One region of the Rheinheimera sp. MMS21-TC3 genome, then DNA from elsewhere that is predicted to be linked to it. Evidence: predicted binding sites of a transcription regulator. Region 1 holds the regulator's gene; each other region holds the start of a gene.
What was found. The regulator sigma-54, encoded in region 1, starts transcription at its own class of promoters, with help from an activator protein. The targets are predictions, from matches to a motif close to TGGCANGNTNCNTGCTT.
Positions count from the first base shown of each region.

Region 1 (4,217 bases):
CCTTATATAACGATCAAGGCTACAAAACTGACTCTGTAACAGCAGTACGTTTAGAACATTTTGACCAGCTAGGTTTTACCCATTTTGAGCAGCCTATTTATACCTTATATAACAACCAGCATCAGCCTAGTTGGACGGCACATAGCCAAACAGCAACTTGGTACCCTGAAGATAGAATAATTCTAGAACATAAGGTTATTATTGAAAGCTTATTGCAGAATGAACTGATAGAACGCATAGAAACAGATACACTAGAAATGCTATTCCCTGACAACCGTTTACAAAATAATCAACCAGTGCGTGTAATAGGTAAAGGTTTTATTATTGAAGGTGTAGGCATTCAGGCAGACTTAACCAACAAAACCTTACACTTATTACAACATAATAAAACGGTATACCAAAATGAAAGCTAACTATATTACAGCCACAGCTATATTGTTAATAACATTTAGCTCTATTGCCGCTGTTCCAGATTACAAGCAACAAATTCAAATTGACGCCGATAACTTATCTTCGATCAAAGAAGATGTTTTGACATACCGCAACAATGTCATTATTACTCAAGGCTCAATGAAAATGACTGCTGATCTATTAGAGATTGATGCCAGTGCTGGTAAAGGTAATGAAGTCTATCTTGCTACTGGCCAACCAGTAAAATATTCACAACGAATGGAAGATGGCAAACTCGTTACTGCTGAAGCTAAAAGCATGCGCTATGAACCATCAACACGCATCCTAACTCTTAGTGGCGACGCCGAGCTGGCACAGAGTGGTAGCGTAGTTCAAGCATCAACTATTCGTTATAACGTTGAAAAACAGCAATTGAATGCCGATAGTAATAAGACCAAGCGCGTAACAACTATTTTTACGCCAGAGGAAAAAGATAACCCATGAAGTTAGTCGCAGCACATCTGGCCAAAAGCTATAAAGGCCGACAAGTAGTAAAAGATGTCAGCCTAGAGGTCAATGCCGGCCAAATAGTTGGCTTACTCGGCCCCAATGGTGCCGGAAAAACGACAACTTTTTATATGATAGTAGGCTTAGTCCCCTCAGATAAAGGCAGCATAACCCTTAATAATGAAGATATGACTTTTGAGCCTATTCATGCCAGAGCCAGAAAAGGCATAGGTTATTTACCTCAAGAAAGCTCTATTTTTAGAAAGCTTAGCGTGTATGATAATTTAATGGCTATTTTACAAACGCGCAAATCTTTAAGCCGCGCTAAGCGTGAAGAAATAGCAGATGAGCTATTAGAAGAATTTCATATTGGCCATATCAAACATAATTTAGGTATGAGCTTATCGGGTGGTGAGCGGCGACGAGTAGAAATTGCTCGCGCTTTAGCAGCCGAGCCTGCTTTTATTTTATTAGATGAGCCTTTTGCTGGCGTTGACCCTATTTCAGTTTTAGATATCAAAAAAATTATTCAACATTTAGGCCAACGTGGTATAGGTGTCTTAATTACCGATCATAACGTACGCGAAACACTAGACGTCTGTGAAATAGCCTACATAGTTAGTCATGGTGAACTGATTGCCTCTGGGCCACCACAACAAGTGCTAGCTGACCAAAAAGTACGAGATGTATACTTGGGTGAGCAATTCAGGCTATAGTTTTAAGGCAATTCAGGTATAGTTAGTTAAAGCTAGCCAATACCAATATCACTTGTGTTTCAGGAGATTAGTAGAAGTAAATGAAGCCATCTTTGCAACTTCGCTTAGGACAACAGCTGACCATGACCCCTCAGCTGCAACAGGCTATTCGCTTATTGCAGCTATCCACTATTGAGTTACAGCAAGAGATCCAAGAAGCTTTGGATGCGAATCCTTTATTAGAAGCAGATGACGATGCAACACCCTCAGCGGATGAGTCTTTACAGCAACACAGCCAAAAATCAGATGACAACTCAATAAGCAACGACACTAAAGTTGACAGCTCTGAAACAGATGCCAGCGAAGCCTTAGCAGATCAAAATATTAAAGAAGACTTACCCTTAGACAACGACTGGGACAACTTAGTTAGCGCCACTCCCGTTAGCTCTGGCAGTAGTGGTAGTGATGATGATACCGCTTACCAAGGTGAAACTAGCGAAAGCTTACAAGATTACCTACGTTGGCAAATGTATTTAACGCCTTTTTCTGAAATAGACTTAGCTATAGCTGAAGTAATTATTGAAGCTATCGATGACAGCGGCTTACTCACCATCAGCTGTGACGATATTTTACAATCGCTTGCTATTCCAGGCATAGAGGCCGATGAAGTAGAAGCTGTGATTAAACGGATCCAGCTATTTGACCCTATTGGCGTAGGCGCTCGCACGGTGCAAGAATGTTTGCTGGTGCAATTGCGTCAATTTTCAGCTGATACGCCATTTTTAGCCGAAGCCCAGTCTTTATTATTAGAACATAGTGACTTATTAGCTAATAGGGACTTCCGTTCTTTGATGCGAGTGACTAAACTCAAAGAAGACGAACTAAAACAGGTGATGCAACTTATTCAAAGTTTAAACCCACGGCCAGGCGCCGATGTGATAAAACAAGAACAAGAATACGTCATCCCTGATGTTAGCGTCAAAAAAGTAAAAGGCCGCTGGCAAGTCGAGTTAAATGTTGACGCCATGCCTAAAATTAGAGTTAATCAGCAGTACGCTGCCATGTCTAGAACAGTAAAAAGCAGTGCCGATAGTCAATTTATACGTTCACATTTACAAGAAGCAAAATGGTTTATAAAAAGTTTAGAAAGTAGAAACGAAACCTTATTAAAAGTGTCTAACTGTATAGTACAACAACAACAAGCATTTTTTGAACATGGCGAAGAAGCCATGAAACCAATGGTATTAAATGATGTTGCAGAAATGGTCGGTATGCATGAGTCAACCATTTCACGCGTTACAACCCAAAAATACATGCATACACCTAGAGGAATATTTGAACTTAAGTTCTTTTTCTCTAGCCATGTAAGCACCGAAAGTGGCGGTGAGTGTTCTTCTACTGCAATTCGGGCTTTTATTAAAAAATTAGTGGCGGCGGAAAACCCGGCCAAACCATTAAGCGATAGCAAAATGGCCGAAATTCTTTTAGAACAAGGGATAAACGTTGCAAGGCGCACTATAGCCAAGTATCGTGAGTCATTATTTATTCCACCGTCAAACCAGCGCAAAACCTTGATGTAAGTAAGCCAAAAAAAGGAATATGTCTATGCAAATCAATCTAACTGGTCGTCATGTTGAAATCACACCCGCATTAAAGGAATATGTAGACACTAAGTTCGCAAAATTAGCTCGACACTTTGAGCACATCACCAATATAAATGTGGTTCTCACTGTAGAAAAACTAAAGCAAATTGCTGAAGCTAAAGTTAATTTAAGCGGCGCAGAAGTATTCGCTATCTCAGATGATGAAAACATGTATGCAGCCATTGATCAGCTTATCGACAAGCTTGATCGACAAGTCATTAAACACAAAGAAAAGTTAATTCGACACTAATTAAAATATGATCAATTTAACCACCATGCTTACGGAGAACTGCACTAGAAGTGCAGTTCTTTTTAATAGTAAAAAGCGTATTTTGGAATATATTGCCGAGCTAGCACAACAGCAATTACCTGAGATAACTGAATACAGTATTTTAGAAGCCTTAATGGCGCGAGAAAAATTAGGTTCTACAGGTATAGGTGGTGGTATTGCTATCCCCCACGGTAAATTAAGCAGCGTGGTTAAGCCAATATTAGTCTTTGTTGTTAGCAAAGAGCCTATTGCTTTTGATGCCGTTGACAACCAACCTGTCGATATTTTCTGTGGTATTTTAATCCCAGAAGATCAATGCCAAACCCATTTAAGCACTTTATCTAGCCTAGCTAAATTGCTAAGCCAGAAAGAGCTAACCAAACAAATTCGTAATGCAGAAACTAATCAACAATTATATCAATTACTAATAGATTATTGTGAGGCGAATGCAGAATGATGAAACTGTTAGTGGTAAGTGGTCGCTCTGGTTCAGGCAAATCTGTTGCGTTACGAGTAATGGAAGATCTAGGTTATTACTGCGTAGATAACATCCCTGTTAATTTACTGCCTACTTTAGCCACAGCTGTCATGGGCCAATATGAACGGGTTGCTGTCAGTATTGATGTGCGCAACTTGCCAGAAGATCCTGATGATTTAACAGAAATTCTCTCCTATCTACCACACAAGGTAGAACTACATATTTTATATTTA
Region 1 is NZ_CP135084.1:3,053,618-3,057,834, forward strand. It holds gene lptC (LPS export ABC transporter periplasmic protein LptC) at 1-413, shown strand, start outside; gene lptA (lipopolysaccharide transport periplasmic protein LptA) at 403-894, shown strand; gene lptB (LPS export ABC transporter ATP-binding protein) at 891-1,613, shown strand; gene RDV63_RS14840 (RNA polymerase factor sigma-54) at 1,694-3,172, shown strand; gene hpf (ribosome hibernation-promoting factor, HPF/YfiA family) at 3,198-3,485, shown strand; gene ptsN (PTS IIA-like nitrogen regulatory protein PtsN) at 3,511-3,963, shown strand; gene rapZ (RNase adapter RapZ) at 3,963-4,217, shown strand, end outside.

Region 2 (4,217 bases), 1.7 Mb from region 1:
ATGGCCTGTGAGCTTTGCGCGGGCGTCGCCGCTACGCAAGCTTTAAAGCTGATGCTAAACAGAGGTAAAGTATTAGCCGCGCCACGATGTTTACAATTTGATGCTTATCGTAATAAGTATGTTGTTAGCTGGCGACCTTTTGGTAATGCTAACCCCATTAATAAGTTAGCTATTCATTTAGGTAAAAAGCATTTACTTAATCAAGCGCCTCAAGCTGCAGCAAAAGTTGCACCTGAAACTGATCCGTTATTGTATGTATTAGATAAAGCTCGTTGGGCACCTAGTGGTGATAATACGCAGTGCTGGCGTTTTCGCCGTACGGGCGATTTAAGTTTTGATATTTTAGCTAATGACACCCGTGATCACGTCGTTTACGATTTAAATGGTTTTGCTAGTAATATGTCGCATGGCGCTCTGCTGGAGACGATTCGATTAGCCGCGACTGAACGAGGCTTTATAGCGCAAATAATTGCTACCGATCGCTCAGTACCAGAGCGGCCAATATATCAGTTAGTTTTAGAACCTGTTTCTGAGCTGAAAGTTGAACCCTTGGCTGCCTATATAGAAACTCGGACGGTACAGCGCAAGCCTATGGGAACAAGAGCGCTTAGCACAGCAGAGAAACAACAACTAGAAGCTAGCTTGCCTGCTGGCTTTAAAGTGCATTGGTTTGAAACTAGAGCTGAACGCTGGCAGTTTGCTAAATTAATGTATGGTAATGCTTATACTCGGCTAATAATGAAAGAAGGCTACGATGTTCATAGCCAAATTATTGATTGGAATAAAAAATTCAGTGAAGACAAAATTCCAGAGCAAGCATTAGGAGTTGATGTTGTTACGGCCAAAATGATGAAATGGGCGTTAAAAAGTTGGCAAAGATTTGAGTTTTTAGCTAAGTATATGGGGGGTACTATAGCGCCCAGAGTACAGTTAGACTTTATGACAGCCTTGCGCTGTAGCGCACATTTTGTATTGTATACAACAGATGAAACACCACTTACATTACCGCATCAAGTAGAAGCAGGTAAGGCATTACAGCGATTTTGGTTAACTGCAACAAAGCTACATTTTGGCTTTCAGCCAGAGCAAACACCAGTATTGTTTTCAACTTATCTAAGAGATGGCCTAGCTTTTAGTACTAACGAAAAAGCAACTGAAAATGCACGTAAAATGGATGCTAAGTTACAACAGTTATTACCTGAAACTGTATTTAAGAATAAAGTGTTTATTGGTCGGATAGGCCGTAGCGAACATCCGGAATCACGCTCAATCCGTTTACCTTTAGCAAAATTAATGGTTGAGTAAAGCTAGTTTAAATATTTAATAATAAAAGAGTTAAGACATAAAAAAACCACCTTAAGGTGGTTTTTTTGTTAGCAATTAAGCTTAACTTTTACTGCGACGGCTTAAACGTAAACCTAATAACCCTAAACCCAACACCGCTAAGCTTGCAGGCTCTGGTACTGAGAATGTTTGGTTACCATCATGGCGAATTTCAAAGTGCTGAGTTGAACCCGGAATACCATTATAGTCTGGCGATAAACCAATAATGTCTTGTAATGTTACTATTAAATCTGAATATACCGCATTATTACCAGCAATATCGTTACCGTTGTAGTAGAAGTAACCTGGGTTAGCAGTAAACTTTAATTTAATATCACATGAACCAACACCAGTAATGCGGGTTAAACAATCACCAGACACAAATGAGAAAGTACCTAAGTTTGTTGCTGTACCAGCATCAAAAGCACCGCTATTTACTGTTGTGTCAGCCCAAAGAGTGGCATTACCACCAGAGAATAATACATCAATTAATGAGCCAGAAGCTTCTGCAGTACCACTAAACATATAGTCTAAATACATTTCATAATTTGTTGGTATATAGTTTGGTGAACCAGTGTTTTTAAAGTTAACCATTAAGCTTTGGCCAAACTCCATAAAGGCATCTGGACCACCGAAAATTGAACCATTACCGTTTGTATCGGTTTGGGTAACATTGGCTGTATCTGGATCCCAGTCAATCTCATTGAACATCGTTGAGCCTGAACCACCGAAACTGCTGTCGTCAAACGTAATGACCGAGGCATTAACGTTAAACGCTGCCGCTCCTGCTAATGCTAATCCTGCTAATAGCTTTTTCATAATAAATTCCTTAATAACGTTACAATGACAAGTTTGGGCGTTTCAGCCTTCAACTTACTCTCTTCTTAGTAATGCATAGCCTATGCCATAGTTTAAAGTTTGTATTTATCAATGACTTATCTTTTTATACTTTAAGATTTTGGTAAGAGTGTAAAAAAACATGACAACTAAAATTAAAAAAGGCCTGTTGTAACAGGCCTTTTAAAATTGTAAATTAAATTAATTTTAAGGCAGTAACTTCTCTAAGTCTGATTTACGCTTTAATAACGCTACGTCATTAATAGCTAGCTTATTTAACACTGAGGCTGCTTGTTGAGGTTTGCCTGATTTAATTAAGGCTTCAGCATAGTTTAAGGAAACTTCAGCGTTATTAGACCTTACTTGTAACGATTGCTCAAACGCTGTTATAGCAGCAGCTAAGTTATTTTGTAATAATAAAACTTTACCATAAGTGTCCAGCACATCGGGATGTTTAGGCGCTTGTTTTAACGCTCTCTCAATATAGACTTTTGCTTTATCTAGCTGATTATCTTCAGCGAGTACCCATGCATAATTATTTAGTACAATATAGTTATTGGGCGATTCTTCAAGAATCTCGTTATACAGCTTAAAGGCTTTATCTTGATCAGATTGTAGTAAAAGGTTGGCATAAAATACCTTTAAGTTACCTTTAACTGGGTGGGTAGCAAAGTGTTGTTCTAAAAATTGAATGGCTCGTTTATACGAATACTGTTTAGAGTATATTTCGGCAATATACATTGCTGTTTCGTCACTAGGTGCTAATAAATAGCTTTGATTAAACAGCTCTAACGATGGTGGAATTTGCCCGTCAAGAAAAGTGACTCTCGCTTTTATAAATAAAATATCAGCCTGATTAGCCGCTTCTTTATCTATTGCATCAAAGGTTTTTAATGCGGTTTTATAATCTTTATTTTCAGCTAGAAAAATAATTTTACTTTTTAACAGCATTAAATTATTAGGGAACTTTCTTAGTTGCTTATCTAGTACTGAGACGGCTTCATTAAAGTTTTTGTTTAGGGCTAAGCCATTAGCATAAAAGAAAGCTGCGTGTAGGTTGTCAGGCGTCAGTTTATACCATTGGTCACTTAGTTTAATAACATCTTGGCTATGATTTAACTTTGCGTGAGCGTCAATTAATGTGGCCCAATAACCGCTTGGTGCATAGTCACGATTAATGGACTTATGCTCAAGTAAATCAATTACTTTTTGATAGTTTTGCTCTTGATGGTACATTTTAGCAACAGTTAAGCGTAAATTATTGCTTTCTGGGGCATTATCTAAAATAGATTGACCTTGAACTAACGCCTCTTTAGCTTTACCTTCAGTTTTAGCAAAGGTGTAATATTGCTGTAATGCTGGGACGTAAGTAGGGTGAAGCTGCATTGTTTTTAACAATAAGGCATTGGCTTTATCGTGATCTTTTTCTGAATAAGCCACTATGGCTTGCAACAGCATAGTAAAAGGATTATCAGCTTTAGATTGCTCAGCCTTAGTTAAAAACACTTTGGCATTTGTTGTATCATCTTGCAGTAATGCACTATAAGCTTTTAGATTATAACCAACAATAGCTAGTTCTGGATCATCTAACCACTCATCAGCAAGGGCTGAAGCTTTGGCATATTCATGTTGTTTTAGATAACTAATAGCTAACACTATTCTAGCTTGGTTTTGGCTTGGGTCTAATAGTAGTGCTTGTTCTAAGTCGCGCACCCCCTGCATTTGTTGGCCACCTAAGCCTAATTTAAGCATACCTAAAGTAGTTAAAGAGGTGACATCACCTTTAGCGCTTTGCTCATACTTATCAATTAGCTGTTCTGCTGCGGTATTTGAGCCTTGCTTGATTAACTGAAAAGAAGTGTTTGCCAGTAATTTAAGATCAAGATTGTCAGCAGATTGGTTAAGAAGAATATCTTTTGCTTCATCTGTTTGGCCGGCTTTTAATTGCAAAGAAGCATAGAGACTCTGTAGTGGTGGATACTTAGCTAAATTAGCTTGGATACTGTCTAAATGGTAAATAGCTTGGCTTTCTAAATTAAGTTTAAGCGATGATAGTG
Region 2 is NZ_CP135084.1:1,358,060-1,362,276, forward strand. It holds gene RDV63_RS15265 (ThiF family adenylyltransferase) at 1-1,305, shown strand, start outside; gene pepA (flocculation-associated PEP-CTERM protein PepA) at 1,387-2,142, opposite strand; gene prsT (XrtA/PEP-CTERM system TPR-repeat protein PrsT) at 2,368-4,217, opposite strand, start outside.
Region 2: pepA (flocculation-associated PEP-CTERM protein PepA) is a predicted target of sigma-54. The motif match lies at 2,214-2,230, and genes of this name have one in related genera.

Region 3 (4,217 bases), 2.2 Mb from region 1:
TACTGCCGTCTGAGGCAATTTTAACCTCACGTATCCGTCGTTCTAGGTTCAATGTTTCTTGATGAATAACATGATCACCATTCACTTCTAACCGTGCAACTTGTTGACCTTTAAGCCCGGTAGCTAATAAGTTACCTTGCCATTGTGGAAACTGGTCACCCTGATAAAACGCAACCCCAGATACGGCAATAGACGGCGTCCAGTGCCAAATAGGTTGTTCCATACCGTCTTTTTTAAAGCCAATACCCACTTCGCCACCACCATATTGCTCGCCATGAGTAATCACGGGCCAACCATAGTTAAGACCGGGTTGTGGCATGTTAACTTCATCCCCCCCCTGTGGGCCATGTTCTACTGTCCACAGTTTTCCTGTTGTCGGTTGAATATCCATACCTTGAATATTACGATGACCATACGACCAAATCTCTGGCTTTGCATCCGCTTGATGAACAAACGGGTTAGTTTTTGGCACGCTGCCATCTGGATGAATACGCACTAATTTACCAGTGTGGTTACTTAAATTTTGTACATCCTCTTGGCGATGGCCGTGGTCACCTAAGCCGATAAACAAAAACTCACCATCGGCAGAAAATGCTAGTCGACCACCATAATGACGACCGCCCATTACTTTTGGCTGCTGACTAAAAATTACTTTAAGATCATGTAGCTTATTATTCTCAAGCCGAGCTCTTGCAACTGCCGTACTGGTTATTTCGCTGCCGGCAGTTTCGGGTTCAGAGTAAGAAAAATAAATTATGTTATCTTGGCTAAAATTAGGGCTGAGCCTAAGATCAAACAAGCCACCTTGACCACGTACTTTTATTTCTGGTAAGCCACTAATTGGCTCGCCAATAGTGCCATCCGCTGCAACAATACGTAAATTACCCGCGCGTTCAGTTACCAGCATTCGGCCATCGCCTAAAAAAGCCAAACCCCAAGGGTGGTTAAGGCCACTGGTGACTGTGTCTACTTTAACATCCGCCCAGCGGGTTTTAAGGATATCCGAGTCGGCATGGCTCGTTAAGCTTATTAGGCCAAGACTTAGCAGCAAGAAAGTCATAGTTAATGGTTTCATATTTTCTCCATCAGCTTTTAAAGCACAATGTGTTGTAATGAATTAAGCATAAACCAGTTAACTGTAAAAGGAAGAGTAATATTAAGCAGAGATTTATATCAGGTAGATTAGTTTAAAAACTGTAACTATTAAAAACCCCAAGCACTTGTTACTGCACTTGGGGTTAACACTAACGTAAATAGCTTAGCCTTTACGAAAAACACGACTAAATAAGCCCATAAACCCTAAGCCAAATAGTGCGAGTGTGGCAGGAGCTGGCACGCCTTCTGCGATAGGAGCTGCTTGGTCTATATAAAACATATCCATACCAAAGCAATATGCATCATGGACATGGCCAGGTTGGCCATGAACAGTGCTAGCTGATGTAAATTTAACAGTATCTACAGCATCAAAATTTGCGCTTAAGAATATTTGCGGATCATTTTGTAATGGGCTTCCTACGTTATTAATGCCAACAAAACCCCAAGAATCTGGCGTTAATAACATCCGCTCTAGCAGCACGCCGCCATTCCAAGCTTCAACGTAAGTTTCTTCAACACCTGAAGCCCAACCGCCACCAACGATAGTATTACTGGTTAAAATAAAATAATTTAAATCAAATAAGCCACCACCAGCTTTTTTAATTTCCATCGCCGATAAGCCGCGATTCCAGTGAGCATGCACAACTGCATTTGATGCCCCGTAATAATTACCAATAAACTCATTACTGCCTATAAAGTCGAAAATAAAGCCATCTTCTTCATAATAATCAACATTACCACACGAACTTGTATCTGATGCTGCACAAGCTCCACCGTTGGCTAAATGTGCAGTGCCACCGGCAAAGTCAATAATAGCGGCATTTGAAACGGCGCTAAACATTAACGCGCTACTCAAGGTTACATTAACTAAAAACTGCTTCATCCCACTTCCTTTTAAATATTATAGTTATATTATTTTTAGCGGGCAGGCTTAAGCACAGATTAAGCCAAAGATTAAGCATTTGATTAATAAATCATAAATTATGATTTAATCTTATAGAGTGTAAAATTACCTGACAGGTAATCAGCAGTTTTAACCATAATAAAATCAAATGATTAACTGAAAAGCAGTTAAATGGACCGACTGTTAGAGGTAATGATGTATTCGCAAGCTACTAGCTTAATATTCGTCTTGATTCGTCTTGAATAGAGCAGCAGCTATTCACAAAAAGATGTAGAATGACTATTGTTATAACTACTGTATTACAAACAAAATCAGAGTTAACGGTAGTTGATGGCAAGGTGAAATTTGCCAATAAAGCCAGTTACCCAGAGTTATATACACCTATAGAACCCGCATTACCAAACTGGTCACCGGTAAATCAATAACTCCCTCTGCTTTAGTCAATTAGGCTCTTGCTACATTATTATCAATAATGTAGCAAGAGCCCAAAAGCATCATTTAAATAGCTAGCTGCTTATTCACTTTCACAGACACTGTAATCAAAACTATCAGGATCATTTGGTAAATTCTCCACTTGAAAACTCCCCCATATTCCAATTACAACAAATAATAACGGTGCAATTAAATGGCCTAATGATTTAACTTTTGACGGCCGTCCTCTTATTATTTTAGTTGGCTTATATACTTTCACTCCTTTGGGAGGAAATTGACCATCCCTGAGCCCTTTAATCCCATTTGGAACTGAATAGGCAGCCACTAATATTGCACAAAATATAGGTAAGCCAACAAATAGCCCATACCAAAGTACCGTTACCCCAGAATAACCAAAAGGTGTATGACAATATGCTGTATTCGCATACCAACTAATATAAGGAAGCAACCACTTTTGATGGCTAATCACAATGAAAGCACCTAATAAAACGTAGAGGATAACTCTTTTTACTTTCTCTACTTTTGAAAACTCTTCTGCAAATTCGATAATAAGCGCTCCTAAAACAAACACCTGCCACTCATAACATTCAGAATATCCCCCTTGTCACCTCATAAGGCTGAATAAAAGCCGTTCCTGAGCAACAACAATTATTACTCAATAAATTAACCGTACTTTCTTAACCTAGCAGGGGAATCAGGCCGATAACTCGGTAAAAAGAACGGTTTTACCTATTGCTCCGAGATGGCTCATATATGTTATGCCAGCCGTGTTCCATTGGGTAGTTCCATATCCACAGTTGATAGCACTACAGAACCGTCAGGCCGATGCAGACCAGTGACTAAACACTCTGACATAATAGGACCAATTTGTTTTGCGGGGAAATTCACTACTGCTAGCACCTGCTTACCGAGAAGTTGTTCTTTCGCATATAAATCAGTGATTTGAGCGCTAGACTTTTTAATACCGATTTCTTGTCCAAAATCTACCTTTAGTTTGTAAGCTGGTCGACGAGCCTCTGGGAAGTCTTCAACCTCAACAATAGTTCCAACACGGATATCGACTTTTTGAAAGTCAGCCCAATCAATATACTCCATAATTTACCTTGAGTAGCTTTTTCACATAACGCTTATTAGGCAGAGTAATTCATAGTTAAATTCGGCCTTTCCACCTTTGTAAACTTAATATTTAGAAGGTTACAACGGTTCATTATTTTATACAATAAGTTATAGGTACAGCAGATTTTTGAGAGATAACAAGGCCCAAAGGGTCAAATTTTGACGTCAGACATCATTGAGAATAAAGATTTATATTAGAAAATAATGCTAATTTAATTATGGTGCCTAGGGCCGGACTCGAACCGGCACGTTGTCGCCAACGGTGGATTTTGAATCCACTGCGTCTACCAATTTCGCCACCCAGGCATTGAGGGATTTTTTGCAGTAAACGCTGGCATTATACGATGCATATGCTGTAGCGCAAGATAATTTATTGGCTTATTTTTTTATTTGCATAAAATTACAGCAGCTTCGAAATATGCGGGCTTAGTGTTACACTTGCCGCGCCTTTTAATATGGATTTTGCTATGTCTAACTCTGAATCACTTTCACAGCCTAGTTCTGAATTTGCTACAGCGCCACAGGCCGGTTTATGGCGCCGTTTAGCGGCTTTATTTTATGATTGGTTAATTTTAATTGCCTTATGGATGCTAGCCATGGCTTTAGGCCTAGGCGTAGTGGCATTACTTAATAGCGCGGGGCTGATTTCTTTTGCTGGCTATGCTGATCC
Region 3 is NZ_CP135084.1:860,550-864,766, reverse strand. It holds gene RDV63_RS04400 (PQQ-dependent sugar dehydrogenase) at 1-1,075, opposite strand, end outside; gene RDV63_RS04395 (PEP-CTERM sorting domain-containing protein) at 1,259-1,978, opposite strand; gene RDV63_RS04390 (hypothetical protein) at 2,275-2,424, shown strand; gene RDV63_RS04385 (hypothetical protein) at 2,514-3,002, opposite strand; gene RDV63_RS04380 (tRNA-binding protein) at 3,188-3,526, opposite strand; tRNA gene RDV63_RS04375 (tRNA-Leu) at 3,767-3,853, opposite strand; gene RDV63_RS04370 (RDD family protein) at 4,015-4,217, shown strand, end outside.
Region 3: RDV63_RS04395 (PEP-CTERM sorting domain-containing protein) is a predicted target of sigma-54. The motif match lies at 2,029-2,045, and genes of this name have one in related genera.

Region 4 (4,217 bases), 430 kb from region 1:
CGGAACAGGCCGAGCAAAGCATTAAACCGCTGACAGCCGCTGATATTGAGGAAATGCGTCAAGCCGCTTATGACGAAGGCTTGGCGGAAGGCAAAGAAGATGGCTTTAGCAAAGGTTATGCAGAGGGGCGTGAGCAAGGTTATCAAGATGGCATGGCGCAAGGTCAAGCTGAAGGTAAAAAAGTTGGCTTAGCTGAAGCTGAGTTAGAACTTACCGAGCAACGTAAACAGTTAACCGCCTTACTTAATCAATTGCAACAACCATTATTAGCTGTCAATGAGCAAGTAAAACAGCAATTATTAGCACTTAGTTTAGCTATGGCTAAAGCTGTTATTGGGGTAGAAGCAAAAACTAATACTGCCGTAATACTGCAAGCCATAGCTGATGCAACTTCAGCTTTACCACTACAAAGCAAAAATGTTGTTATTAAACTTAATCCCAAGGATCTTATAAAAGTAGAGAGCTTTTATTCTGCAGACGAGCTCGCCCAGCATGGCTGGCAGTTAGTTGCTGCCGCTAACCTTGCCCAAGGTGGTTGTTTAGTGCAAAGCACTTTATCTAGTGTAGATAGAAGTTTAGAGCAGCGAGTAGAAAACAGCTTAAGCCACTTTATTGAACTACAGCAGCTAGCTGAACAAAGCGCGGCAAACAGCTTAACTGAAGAGCTCGAGTCTGCAGACTTAGAGGAGACTGCTAGCACTGCGCCTGTAGTTGATGAGCAAAACTATACTGTAGCAGAAGAGTCACACCCTAATGCAGCCCCTAAGACTAAGCAGCCGCTAAGTGATGATGACAATGACCAATAGTGAACAGCTAGTCAGCTTTTTACAGCAACAGCAACAATATATTCAACCAGTACGTGCAGCTGTGGCAGGGCACTTAGTACGAGTGGTTGGCTTAACGCTTGAAGCGACAGGTTGTAATGCTGCTATAGGTCAACCTTGTATGGTTGAAACCGCACAAGGTGAAATTATGGCTGAAGTGGTTGGCTTTGCTAATGATCGTATTTTTTTAATGCCAAAAGATGATGTTTCAGGTGTAGTAGCTGGTGCTAAAGTCACACCTTTGCTTAACTATAAAGGTATTCCACTTAGTTTAAATTTATTAGGCCGCGTTATTGATGGTGTAGGTGCTCCTTTAGATGGTAAAGGGCCTATTGCCACCACCGAATATGCTTCAGGAAAAGGCAAGCCAATTAACCCATTAAATAGACGCCCCATTAAGCAGCCCTTAGATGTAGGAGTGCGGGCTATTAATAGTATTATTACCGTTGGTAAAGGTCAACGTATGGGCTTATTTGCTGGCTCTGGTGTAGGTAAAAGTGTGTTGTTAGGTATGATGACGCGAGGCACAGCTGCTGATGTTATCGTTGTTGGGCTAGTTGGCGAACGTGGCCGAGAAGTAAAAGAGTTTATAGATGAAATACTCGGTGATGAAGGCAAGGCCCGATCTGTAGTGATAGCTGCACCAGCAGATGTGTCGCCTTTAATGCGGCTAAAAGGCTGTGAAACAGCAGTACAAGTGGCAGAGTATTTTCGTGATCAAGGCATGGATGTATTATTGCTTATTGATTCCATTACTCGTTATGCCCAAGCGCAGCGAGAAATAGCTTTAGCTGTTGGTGAACCGCCCGCGACTAAAGGCTATCCACCTTCGGTATTTGCCAAGTTACCTGCCTTAGTTGAACGGGCGGGTAATGGTTCTGGCAGCCAAGGCTCAATTACGGCTTTTTACACAGTGCTATCAGAAGGCGATGACTTACAAGATCCGATAGCCGATGCATCGCGAGCAATTTTAGATGGCCATATAGTATTGTCACGATCATTAGCTGACTCTGGGCATTTTCCTGCAGTAGACGTGGAAAAATCTATAAGCCGAGTGATGCCAGCGGTCACAAGTATGGAGCATCAGCAACAAGCTCGTGCAATTAAACAACTTTATGCTAGTTACCAGCAAAGCAAAGATCTTATTGCTATTGGTGCCTATGTTAAGGGCAGTGATCCGCAGTTAGATAAAGCAATAGCTATGATGCCAAAAATTAATCAGTTTTTACAACAAGGTATGACTGACATCATTCCTTATAATCAGAGCTTACAGCAGCTTAATCAGTTAATACCGATGCCACAAGGGCATAATTTATGATTAATCATCGTTTTGCTATGTTAATTAAAGTGCAGCAACAGCGTGAAGAAAAGCTGCAAGCTCAGTTTATTAATGCCCAACAGTTTTATCAGCAAGCCGAGCAAAAATATCAGGGTTTAGCTAATTATCGCACTGAATATATTTTGCAAAGCCAACAACAAGGTAGTTTAGGTGTACAAAGCCGGCAGTTTAATCAGTTTGTTAGTTTTATTAGTAAGTTAGATCAAGCCTTAGCCCAGCAGACTAAAGCCGTACATCAGGCTAGACAAGTTGCCGAACAACGAAAACAAAGCTGGCTAGCCATGCAAAAAAAACGTAAAGCTCTAGAGTTACTAGTAGAACGTGAACAAGCCGCAGCTATGCAGCACCAGATGAAGCAAGAGCAAAAAACGGCTGATGAGTATGCAGGCCAAGCCTTTATGCGCCGGTTAGCTTTAGAAGAATAGCGCTAAAATAGCTAAACTTTATGATTTTAGGTTAAAGCTACTTTATTGGCCTGAAACTTGTATGCAATAAGTACTAGGTTTGGAGATAAAACGATTAAAATGCACTAAACAGGCTCTGAATAGTAGCAGGAGATAGTAATGTCAGATGTACAGGTTTCAATGATGTTAAGTAGTGTGGATAGTGGTTTACGCTTAGATTCTGCGGCTAGTGTTGATGCTGAGGCTGGCACGACTGATGCTTTTATTTCAAGTTTTAATGCTGCTTTAAACAAAGCCTCTGCTAAGAGCCCACATCATGGTCAACGGCAAATTCCTGCCGCTGTTAGCAACTTATCAGAAATAAGTTTATCACTGCTTAAAGTAGATGCTAAAAGTGATAATCAAACCGAACTTGATGCTGCTGATGCTATAGATGGAACAGATGAATTATCACTGAGTTTATTGCAACAAATAGCCTTTACTAAAAACAGTAAGCAAACGCCTTCTGCTGCTGATACTAAACCCATTATGCATAATGGACCTGTAGCCGAAACAGACCCTGAAGCTGAATCAGCCGAGCTAGAAACAAACTTAGTACCTAGCATTATTAATAAAGCTGCAAAATCAGAGCAAGAGCCAAATCAAAAGCAGACTGAGTTAAATGATTCAGAAACAGCAGATAAAGATAAAACTGCCGCCAAGCTAGTTACTGATGATCCTGAAAAGCTGGCTAAACCAATTTTTACTGAACAGCCAGATGCTGCAGTAGACGACTTATCTAAAAAGAGCAATAAAGAAAGTAATCATGAGCTTATAGATAAAGGTGCTAATGCTAGAACTGTAGCTAATGATACTAAGCCCATTTATAGTAATGAACCTGCAACTAGTGCCATTACTGATGAAATAGAGCCTGCAGCAGAGCTAATTTTACCAAACCAAGCCGTTAAGCTGGAGAAAAGCACGGCAGCTGCAACTAAGTTAAGTGAAAAGAGTGATGTTAAGCTAGATGTTAAACCTAATGCTAAATCGGATCTTAAGACTGACTCTAAACAGGAAGCTAAGCCTGAAACTAAGTCCGAACTAGACTTGCAGCCTAACTTAGTTATAGATGAAACTAAAGCATCTAAATCTGCGGTGCTTGAGCCAGTAGCGGCTAAGGCGCAATCAAGTAGAAATGAGCAAGCTAATGCAACTAAAGCTGAGCAGACTGCTGCACAATCCTCAGCTTCATCAACAAAAAGTAATGTGCTATCTAGCGCATCTGCTAACGAACAAGTTGTAGCTCCAACTAAGTTAGCCGATGCAGAAGCGGCTGCGCAGTTAACTGAAAAACTAAGCCCAACACCTCACAACTCACAGCGTTCAGAACAGGGTTTCTCTGCGGCTTTAGCTAATGCCCAAGCCGCAACAGCCGAGTCTCGTTTATCGCCAGCACCCAGTGCTACTACACCTAGTGCGACTCATGCTGAGCAAGTTAGGCAAAGTATTAACTTAATGCAACAAGATGCAGCAGGACAAATGCGGCAGCAAGTTAGTTTAATGCTGAGTCAACAAATTCAGCGAGCAGAAATCAGGTTAGATCCAGCTGGCCTTGGTATGATGCAAATAAAAATAGATGTTCAGCAAGAACAGGCAACAGTACAATTTACG
Region 4 is NZ_CP135084.1:2,625,680-2,629,896, reverse strand. It holds gene fliH (flagellar assembly protein FliH) at 1-806, shown strand, start outside; gene fliI (flagellar protein export ATPase FliI) at 796-2,142, shown strand; gene fliJ (flagellar export protein FliJ) at 2,139-2,588, shown strand; gene RDV63_RS12765 (flagellar hook-length control protein FliK) at 2,727-4,217, shown strand, end outside.
Region 4: RDV63_RS12765 (flagellar hook-length control protein FliK) is a predicted target of sigma-54. The motif match lies at 2,635-2,651, and genes of this name have one in related genera.